DNA from 2 places in the Nocardiopsis lambiniae genome. Region 1 is predicted to be linked to the other one. Evidence: predicted binding sites of a transcription regulator. Region 1 holds the regulator's gene; the other holds the start of a gene.
The links. Region 1 encodes LexA, which represses DNA repair genes until DNA is damaged. Its sites were predicted from a motif close to TCGAACANNTGTTCGA; they were not measured.
Positions count from the first base shown of each region.

Region 2: the regulator LexA is predicted to act here: its motif matches at 2,839-2,854, upstream of recA (intein-containing recombinase RecA).

Region 1 covers NZ_JAVREP010000016.1:37,940-43,365, reverse strand. Annotated here, with positions in the region: gene RM479_RS20740 (hypothetical protein) at 1-435, shown strand, start outside; gene RM479_RS20735 (alpha/beta hydrolase family protein) at 629-1,708, opposite strand; gene lexA (transcriptional repressor LexA) at 2,025-2,747, opposite strand; gene nrdR (transcriptional regulator NrdR) at 3,275-3,763, shown strand; gene RM479_RS20720 (vitamin B12-dependent ribonucleotide reductase) at 3,838-5,426, shown strand, end outside.
Region 2 covers NZ_JAVREP010000001.1:772,728-778,153, reverse strand. Annotated here, with positions in the region: gene RM479_RS03450 (DEAD/DEAH box helicase) at 1-2,505, opposite strand, end outside; gene RM479_RS03445 (DUF3046 domain-containing protein) at 2,603-2,797, shown strand; gene recA (intein-containing recombinase RecA) at 2,965-5,199, shown strand; gene RM479_RS03435 (regulatory protein RecX) at 5,192-5,426, shown strand, end outside.

The sequences.
Region 1 (5,426 bases):
GAACCCACCCTGGAGGAACCCCTCGGCACCGCCGTGGACGTGTTCGGCCGGGGGTGGCAGTGCCGTTGGGCCACCCCCGGCGGCGACGGTGACTCGGTGCCCGCCACCGCCACCCTCGTCCTGGTGGCCGCGCCCAACCCCGGCGGGGTGCCGACCGCGCGGGACAACTTCGACTCCACCACCTCCCGCCACGCCGTCACCCCGGTCGAGGACCTGGGGGAGGAGTCCGTCGCCTGGATCGCGGAGGACGGCTACACCACCGCCTGCGTGGCCACCCGTGTCTCCAACCTGTACGTGGAGACCTGCCACAGCACGGCGGCCGGCTACGACGCACGCGAACCCGCGGACGAGGAACGCGTCATCGCCGGGGCGGAGGAGATCGCTCGCGCCACCGTGGCCGCGCTCCCCGATGAGGTGGTCGAGGCGGGCGACTGAGCCGCGGGTGGGAGGTGGGGCGTCGGCGGCCTCGATGACGGCCGCCTCCCCCGGGGCGTCCCCGGCCCGGTCGCGTTCCTCCATCCGGGCCGACGGGTCGCGGGGACCGGACCGCGTCGGGTGCTCGGGGTCCGTCCCATCGGGATCGCGTGCCGGGCCACCGGGGGGTTCTCCGGGCCGGTGGGCGCGGGGTTCACCAGGCGGAGTCGACGAACTCCGTCAGTGCCGGACCGACCTGCGGCGCGAGGGGACGCTCGGAGTCCAGCACGGTCGCCCCCGGCTCGTCCTCGTAGATCCGGAAGATGTGGTCGGCCTCGGGGACGTCCACCCGTTCGGCGTCGGGCAGCCCGGTCATCAACCGGTCCACGTCCTCCCGGGAGACCTGGGCGTCCGCCTCTCCCCACAGCACCAGGACCGGGGTGTCCGCGGGCAGCGCCCCGGCCAGTTCCACCGGGTCCAGCGCGTCCATGGCGGCCAGGAAGTCGGCGTTCTGACGCGAGTACAGGGAGCCGATGAAACCGCTCAGGTCGTCGGGCACCGCCCGACCGCCGCGTACGGCGGCCCGCCCGGCCCGGGCGTCGGAGAGCAGCGTCACCGCCTCGGTCTCGGCGATCCCTCCTTGTGCTTCGAGCGTCCGCACCTGTTCGGTGAGCTGACGGTCCAGGAGGTCCAGGTAACGGTTCCCGACCGGGGCGGCCAGGATCAGCGCGGGTTCGGCGTCCACCAGTTCGTGGGCGCGCAGGGCGTACAGCGAACCCTCGCTGTGCCCCACCACCGCGGTGCGGTCCGGGTCCACCTCCCGCTGGTCCACCAACGAGGTGTAGGCCGCCGCGACCTGGGCCTCGAACAGTCCCGGGTCCACCGGGTCGTCGGGATCGAGGTCGCCCATGCCGGTCTCGCCGCTGCCGAGCTTGTCGTAGCGCAGCGACGCCACCCCGGCCTCGGCCAGCAGCCGCGCGAAGTTCAGGTTGGTGTTCGCCTCCGGACGCATGTCGCCGTTGCCGTCGCGGTCCGTGGGGCCGCTGCCCGAGATGATCAGCGCCCCCGGCACCGGGCCGGACACGTCCTCGGGCAGGGTGAGGGTGGCGAACACCTCCAGTCCGTCCACGGTGAAGCTCAGCTCCCGTTCCAGCCCCGTCACCCCGGGCTGGGGGGCGGTCTCCTCCTCTGCCGTCGGAGTGCAGGCGCAGGTCGACGCCACCAGGGTCACGGCCACGGCTGCCGCCGTGGCGCGCCCACGGGCGGAGCGGGAGGAGGAGAGGGAAGCGAACACCCCCTCAGCTTAGGGGAGGGGCGGTCCGGGGGGATTGCGGCGGCCGGAGGACGCGACCCGGGGTGAGGGACGGCGAGGAGGACGCCCGCCCGAGCCCGGGGTCCCGTGGCGGTCGCCCCGTCGGTACGCCGGTCGAGGTCCCGCCGGGGGGCGGGGGTGATCGCGGGTGGTGGGCGAGGGCCCGTGGGTCCCGTGGCCGGTCCTCTTGCGGGAGATCCACCGGGCGTCCGCCGGTCGAGGTTCCGCCCGGGGCGCGACCGTGGGATCCCACGGGTACCTCCCGCCCGCCCCCGTGCGGCGGGGGCGGGCCGAGCGGTCAGATCCGGCGCATCACGGTGACGACCTTGCCCAGGATGGTGGCGGCGTCCCCGTTGATCGGCTCATAGGCGTCGTTGCGCGGCATCAGCCACACGTGCCCGTCCTCGGTGCGGCGCAGCACCTTGACCGTGGCCTCCTCGTCCAACAACGCCGCGACGATGTCACCGTTCTCGGCGTCGGGCTGTTGGCGGACCACCACCATGTCGCCGTCGGTGATGGCGGCGTCGGTCATCGAGTCGCCGACCACGGTGAGCATGAACAACCGGCCCTCGCCGACCAGCCGGCGTGGGAGCGCCAGTACGTCCTCCACCGACTCCTCCGCCAGGATCGGCCCTCCCGCGGCGATCCGACCGATCAGGGGCACTCGGGCGGAGCTCGCCGACTCGGGCTCCTCGGGGGTCGGAACCCGCATGCCGGGGCGGCCGGGCCGGCGCAGCTCCACGGCGCGCGGCCGGTTCTGATCGCGGTACAGGTACCCCTTGCGCTGGAGCACCTTGAGCTGATGCGCGACGCTGGAGGGGCTGGACAGGCCGACCGCTTCGCCGATCTCCCTTATCGACGGCGGGTAGCCGCGCTCTCGCAGGTACCGCTGGATGCAGTTCAGGACGCTCTGCTGACGCGCGGTCAGCTTGGGCGCCTCTTCGGGTGCACCCGGCTCGCCCACGGGCGCGAGAACGGTGGTGGTTCCGGAATCCAGGGTTCCGGGATTCTCCTCCGGCACGGCCGGCCTCCTCGGCATTGGTTCGGTCAGGGCCTGTGGCCACCACCGGTCCGCGCCCGCACCGGACCTCAGTCCGCGCGATGGCGAAACCGGCGTGAAATCAAGGCCAACGTTAGTCGTTGCGCACGGTGATATCAAACAAGCGTTCGAGGCCTGTGGATAATTGCCGTGGGATTTCCCGGACGATTTTCCGACCTCACTTACGTGTGTACACGTGTTCACGTCGCGTCGTCCCCGGAATGGCGCAAGATGTGCGCCCGGGGTCGAGAACTCGGGGATGTGGGGCTCATCTCTTCCGCGCAAAGGTCGGTCCGAAAACCGGCGAGGCACGTTGGGCGCCGATCCGCGGCGATATCCTGGGCCGCGTTCCCCGTGTGACACGCGTACCTGCGGAGCTTGCGGCACGCCCGACCCCCGGCTAGGTTCGACCACAACATCTGGTGTCGATCTTTGAAGTTTCGGCCTAGGAGTTGTGGTTTAGTAGACCCAGGGGTTGTCAGTTCGGCGAGGGGAGCAGGTGAACCGGGATGCATTGTCCGTTCTGTCGCCATCCGGACACCCGAGTGATCGACAGCAGGTCCACCGACGACGGTGCGGCCATCCGTCGGCGCCGCTCCTGCCACGCCTGCGAACGCCGTTTCACCACCCAGGAGACCGTCCTGCTGATGGTCGCCAAACGCTCCGGGGTCACCGAGCCCTTCAGCCGCACCAAGATCATCGCCGGGGTCCGCCGCGCCTGTCAGGGCCGCCCCGTCTCCGAGGACGCCCTGGCCAAGCTGGGTCAGCAGGTCGAGGAGGAGATCCGCGGACGGGGCGTCGCCGAGGTCCCGGCCCATGAGATCGGCCTGGCCATCCTCGGCCCGATGCGCGACCTCGACGAGGTCGCCTACCTGCACTTCGCCAGCGTCTACCGCGGTTTCGAGAGCCTCGCCGACTTCGAGGCCGAGATCGCCAGCCTGCGCCGCGACCGCGAGGCCGAGGCCCGGGCGGGGCAAGAGGCCGACAGCACGGCCTGACACCGCTCTCCGGGGGCGGTGGAGGGGCCGCCCCCGCGTACCCACTTCGCGCCACACCTTCGGGGGACTCCGCCATGACGGAAACCACCAGCGGATCGACGGGACGTAAGGGCAAAGGGAAGCGCAAGGGGCTGAAGATCCCACGGATCTTCACCACCGAGGGCGTTCATCCCTACGACACCCTGGAATGGGAACGCCGGGACGTCGTCATGACGAACTGGCGCGACGGCTCGGTCAACTTCGAACAGCGCGGGGTGGAGTTCCCCTCGACGTGGTCGATGAACGCCACCCAGATCGTCACCGGGAAATACTTCCGGGGCGCGGTCGGCACCCCCGAACGGGAGTGGAGCCTCAAACAGCTCATCGACCGCGTCGTCGGCGTCTACACCCGCACCGGACGCGAACACGGGTACTTCGCCACCGAGGCCGACGCCGAGACCTTCGACCACGAACTCAAGTACGCCCTCTCCCACCAGTTCTTCAGCTTCAACTCACCCGTCTGGTTCAACGTCGGCACCTCGTCGAAGGCGCAGGTCAGTGCGTGTTTCATCCTGTCCGTCGAGGACACGATGGAGTCGATCCTGGACTGGTACAAGGAAGAGGGGATCATCTTCAAGGGCGGCTCCGGTGCGGGGGTCAACCTCTCCCGCATCCGCTCCAGCAGGGAACTGCTCTCCTCCGGTGGCACCGCGTCGGGGCCGGTCTCGTTCATGCGCGGAGCCGACGCCTCGGCGGGGACCATCAAGTCCGGCGGCGCCACCCGCCGGGCCGCCAAGATGGTCGTGCTCGACGTCGATCACCCCGACATCGAGGAGTTCGTCGAGACCAAGGCGCGGGAGGAGCACAAGATCCGCGCGCTGCGCGACGCCGGGTTCGACGTCGACCTGGGCGGTGCCGACATGGTCAGCGTCCAGTACCAGAACGCCAACAACTCCGTGCGCGTCTCCGACGACTTCATGCGGGCCGTCGAGGCCGGCGACGACTTCGGACTGGTCTCCCGGACCACCGGCGAGGTCATCGACGAGATCGACGCCAAGACCCTCTTCCGGAACACGGCGCGGGCCGCCTGGGAGTGCGCCGATCCGGGGATCCAGTACGACGGCACCATCCAGGACTGGCACACCACCCCCGAATCCGGCCGCATCAGCGCGAGCAACCCGTGCTTCCCGGCCGATCAGAGGGTCGCGACGGACAAAGGGCAGATCGCCATCGGCGACCTCGTACGCCGGGCCGCGCTCGGTGAGACGTTCGCGGTCTACACCGACGACGTCACCTCCGAGGGGGAGCCCGGGGAGGGGGTGACGGCGACGGTCCCGGTCCGCTACATGGTCACCGGCACCCATGAGATCCTCGAACTGCGCTTCTCCGACGGCTCGCGGCTGCGCTGCACCCCCGGCCACCGTGTCTGGACGGGCAACCGCGGGTGGGTGCACGCCGAGGACCTGGACGAGGACGACCGTGTGGTCCGCTCCTTCCACTACGCGCCGCGGTCGAACCCCGACCCCGGGCTGCCCGCCGCCGCGCTGGAGGCCGCACGGGAGGCCGCGGCCGGTCCCCACGCCCGCCCCGTCGCCCTGCCCGACAAGTGGGACGAGGACCCCGACCTCGCCCACTACCTGGGATGGCTCATCGGTGCCGGGTCGGTCACCGGCGACGAGGTCAC
Region 2 (5,426 bases), on a different contig from region 1:
CGACCCGTAGCGGCCCGCCACCGACAGCAGGTGCGAGGCGCGCAGCCGCTGCTGCCACAGCGGCATCCGCCGGTCCGGCCGCTGCCGGGGCAGCAGCAGCGCCCGGGCCGCGCACTCGCGGAACCGGGACGCGAACAGCGCCGACCCGGTGAGTTCGTCGGTGACCACGGCCTCCACCGTCTCGGGGTCCACCGCCACCAGTTCGGCCAGCACCCCGGGCTCCTCCGACCCGCCCACGGTGTCGGGCAGGTTCAGCACGATCCCGTCGTCGCCGTGCAGCACCCGGCTCTCCACCCCGTACCGCTCCCGGATCCGCGCCGCGACCGCCAGCGCCCACGGCGCGTGCACCCGGTCGCCGAGCGGCGAGTGGACCACCACCCGCCGTTCGCCCACCTGGTCGCGGAACCGCTCGATGACGACCGTGCGGTCGTCGGGCACGTGCCCGGTCGCCTCCCGCTGGTCGGCGACGTAGGCCGCCAGGTTGCGGGCCGCCCACGGGTCCAGCCCGGCGAACTCCGCCGCGGCCTCCTCCGGGGCCCCGCCCAGCCGGCGCACCGCCGCGCCGATGGCCCGGCCCAGCTCCACCGGGCGGCCCTGGGCGTCGGCCTTCCAGAACGGCATCCGGCCCGGGCGGCCCGGGGCCGGGGACACCAGCACCCGGTCGGCGGTGATCCCCTCGATCCGCCACGAGGTGGAGCCCAGGACGAACACGTCGCCCACCCGCGACTCGTACACCATCTCCTCGTCCAGCTCCCCGACCCGGGTGGGGGCCCGGCCGCCGGAGGCGTCCCCGCCGGCCAGGTGCACCGCGTACATGCCCCGGTCCGGGATGGTGCCCCCGGCGACCACCGCCAGCCGCTGGGCGTCCGGCCGCGCCCGCAGGACGTCGGCCCGGCGGTCCCACACCAGGCGGGGCCGCAGCTCGGCGAACTCGTCGGAAGGGTAGCGGCCCGACAGCATGTCCAGCACCGACTCCAGCACGCTGTCGGCCAGCCCGGCGAACGGGGCGGCCCGCCGCACCACCGCGGCCAGCTCCTTCACCGGCCACTCGTCCATCGCGACCATCGCCACGATCTGCTGGGCCAGCACGTCCAGCGGCGACCGCGGCATGCGCAGCGGCTCGATGTCGCCCGTGCGCATCCGCTCCACCGCCACCGCCGTGGTGAGCAGGTCGCCCCGGAACGCCGGGAGGAACACCCCGCGCGAGGTGCCGCCCACCCGGTGCCCGGCCCGGCCCACCCGCTGGAGTCCGGAGGCCACCGACGGCGGCGCGGCCACCTGCACCACCAGGTCCACCGCCCCCATGTCCACACCCAGTTCCAGGCTGGAGGTGGCCACCACGCAGCGCAGCCGCCCCGCCTTGAGATCGTCCTCCACCACCGCCCGCTCGGACTTGGACATCGACCCGTGGTGGGTGCGTGCGATCACCGGCGGCGCCCCCCGGTTACCTCCCGACTGGGCGATGACCAGGGCCGGGACCTCCTCGGGCGGCAATTCCACGCCGTGCCGTTCGGCGTACAGGTCGTTGAGACGGGCGCACAGCCGCTCGGCGGTGCGTCGGCCGTTGGTGAACACGATGGTGGACCGGTGCCCCTCCACCAGGTCCAGCACCCGCTGCTCCAGGTGCGGCCACAGGGAACCGCCGCCGATCCGGGGACCCGTGGCCGGGGCGGTGCTCAGGGAGGCGGAGGGCTCCGGGGCCTCCAACGGCACCACCTCCGCGCCGGTCTCCTCCGCTTCGGCGGACCCCAGGGTCCGGGGCGGCGCGGGCAGGTCGGGCTCGTCCATGTCGAACACCGGTACCGCCACGCTCAGCTCCAGGTGCGGGGCGTCCGGCGGGGCCACGACGTCGGCGCCGCCCAGGAACTCCGCGACCGTCCGTGCCGGGCGCACCGTCGCCGACAGGCCGATCCGCAGGGTGCGCCGGTCCACCAGCTCCTCCAAGCGCTCCAGGCTCAGGGCCAGGTGGGCGCCGCGTTTGGTGCCCGCCAGGGCGTGCACCTCGTCCACGATCACCGTCTCCACCCCGCTCAGCCCTTCACGCGCCTTGGAGGTGAGCACCAGGAACAGCGACTCGGGGGTGGTGATGAGGATGTCCGGCGGCCGGGTGGCCATCCGCCGCCGCTCGTCGGCCGGGGTGTCGCCGGTGCGCACGCCCACCGTCACCGGGGACACCGGGGCGCCCAGGTCCGCGGCTGCCGCCGAGATGCCCGCCAGCGGGGCGCGCAGGTTGCGTTCGACGTCCACGGCCAGTGCCTTGAGCGGTGAGACGTACAGCACCCGGCAGCGTCGCGCCGCGTCCTCCGGGACCGGGGAGGCGAGCAGCCCGTCCAGCGACCACAGGAACGCCGCCAGGGTCTTGCCCGACCCGGTCGGGGCCACGACCAGGGTGTCGCGGCCTCGCGCGATCGACGCCCAGGCGCCCTCCTGCGCCGGGGTCGGGCCCCCGGGGAAGGCGCGGTCGAACCAGGTCCGGGTGGCGGGGCCGAAGGACGACGGTGTCATCGGGCCAGTCTGCCCGTCGGCACCGACGGTTTCGGGGAGGCGGCGGTCTGTGGACGACGGCCGGCCCCGGACCGGGGGATCGACGATACTGGGGCCGATGAGACTGACTGTTTTCTGGCGCAACATGTACGAGCAGTTCGGCGAGGCGTACGCCCGGAGCCTGGCCAGGGACTACGTGATCGAGGGGCTGGGCTCGCGCACCGTCGAGGGCGCGCTCGCCGACGGGGCCGCCCCCAAGGAGGTCTGGCGGGCCGTGTGCGAGGCGTTCGACCTCCCCGCCGCCGTGAGATGAACAACGAACGGAGGACGACTTTCCCGCGTGAGAACCGATAATCGAACAGGGGTTCGGGTAGGCTGGAGTTGTCCACAGGCCGACGCCGGACATCGCGATTGTCGGACCGACCGCGTAGCGTCGTGCGCATCATGAAGAAGAAGGCATCGACCCAACAGGGGTATCCCGTGGCATCTGGAGACCGAGAGAAGGCTCTCGAAACCGCCCTCGCGCAGATCGAGCGGCAGTTCGGCAAGGGCTCCGTCATGCGCCTGGGTGACGACGACCGTCCGCCCATCGAGTCGATCCCCACCGGGGCGATCGCCCTCGACGTGGCGCTGGGCATCGGCGGCATCCCGCGCGGCCGCATCGTCGAGATCTACGGCCCCGAGTCGAGCGGAAAGACCACCGTCGCGCTGCACGCGGTGGCCAACGCGCAGAAGGCCGGCGGCATCGCCGCGTTCGTCGACGCCGAGCACGCCCTGGACCCCGACTACGCCGCCAAGATCGGCGTCGACACCGACAACCTGCTGCTGTCGCAGCCGGACACCGGTGAGCAGGCGCTGGAGATCGTGGACATGCTGATCCGCTCCGGCGCGGTCTCCGTCATCGTCATCGACTCCGTGGCGGCCCTGGTGCCCCGCGCCGAGATCGAGGGCGAGATGGGCGACAGCCACGTCGGCCTCCAGGCCCGCCTCATGTCGCAGGCGCTGCGCAAGATCGCCGGTGCCCTGCACCAGACCAACACCACCGCGATCTTCATCAACCAGCTCCGCGAGAAGGTCGGCGTGATGTTCGGGTGCATGCACTACAACACCCGGGTGACGCTCGCGGACGGCACGCAGGAGAAGATCGGCAAGATCGTCAACCAGAAGATGGACGTCGAGGTTCTCTCCTATGACCCTGAGCGGGACGAGATCGTCCCTCGACGGATCGTCAACTGGTTCGACAACGGCGTCTCCGACCACTTCCTCCAGTTCACGGTGGAGCGCTCGGGGGGCAACGGCCGCTCCCAGTTCGCGGCGACGACCAACCACCTGATCCGGACGCCCGGGGGCTGGCGCGAGGCAGGAGAGCTCATGCCCGGGGACCGGGTGCTCACCGCGCAGACGCACCGCCTCAACGAGCAGCAGCGCCAGGTCGTCCTGGGTTCGCTCATGGGTGACGGAAGCCTTTCGCCCAACCGGCGGGGTCGCGACGGCACCCGCTTCCGTATGGGGCACGGCGTAGACCAGGCCGCTTACCTGGAATGGAAGGTCTCACTGCTCGGCAACATCGGCCACAGCCGGACGACCAACGCCAAGGACGCGGTGTTCGCCGACTTCAGCCCCCTGCCCGAGCTGGCGGAGCTGCACGAGGCGGTCTACTTCGGAGACGGCAAGAAGCACCTGAGCTGGGAGTACCTCAAGGCCCTCACGCCGTTGGCCTTGGCCGTCTGGTACATGGACGACGGGTGCTTCACCGTGCGCTCCAAGGGTGTGCAGGCCCGCACCGAAGGAGGCAGCGGACGCATCGAGATCTGTGTGGAGGCCATGAGCCCCGGCACTCGCCGGCGGTTGGCCGAGTACCTGCGCGACACCCACGGGCTCAACGTCACCCTCTGCACCAAGGGTGCCGCGGCCAACCACTTCCTCCGGTTCACCACGGCTTCCAGTGCCCGTTTCCAGGAGATCGTGGCGCCCTACGTTCATGAGTCGATGGCCCACAAACTGCTCCCGCGCCACCAGGGGCGCTGCGAGGTCGCCCCGGTGCTCTCGGAGCCGATGGAGCGCCTGGTCGCCTCCCGGGTGCTCGACATCCAGCTCAAGCCGGAGACCCGGGGCATGCACAAGTTCGACATCGAGGTCGAAGGCAACCACAACTACTTCGTCGACGGTGTCATGGTGCACAACAGTCCCGAGACCACCAGCGGTGGTCGGGCGCTGAAGTTCTACTCGTCGGTGCGTCTGGACGTGCGACGCATCGAGACCCTCAAGGACGGCACCGACGCGGTCGGCAACCGTACCCGGGTCAAGGTCGTCAAGAACAAGGTCGCGCCGCCCTTCAAGCAGGCCGAGTTCGACATCCTCTACGGTGTGGGCATCTCCCGCGAGGGCAGCCTCATCGACCTGGGCGTGGAGAACGGCATCGTGCGCAAGTCGGGCGCCTGGTACACCTACGACGGCACCCAGCTCGGCCAGGGCAAGGAGAACGCGCGCAACTTCCTGCGCGAGAACTCCGACATCGCCAACGAGGTCGAGAAGAAGATCAAGGAGAAGCTCGGCGTCTCCACCGGAGACGACAGCGCCTCGGGCCCGGAGGCCCCCAAGGCGGCGGCCACCGACAAGGCCCCCGCCGCGGCTCTGGCGACCGAGGCCAAGACTCCGGCCAAGAAGGCCCCGGCCAAGACCACCACCGTCAAGGCGCCCGCGACGGATGCGTGAGCCGGACGCCCCGCCGGACGGTGACGACGGTCCCGACGCCGCATCGGCTTCCGGCGGGGAGAAGGCGCTGAACAGGGCCCGTACCCTGGCCCTGCGCATGCTCGCGCACAAGCCGCGCACCGCGGCGCAGCTGGAGACGGGACTGCTCCGCCGCGGTCACGCCGAGGAGGTCGTCACCGCGATCGTCGAGGAGTGCACGGCGGCGGGGCTGGTGGACGACACCGCCT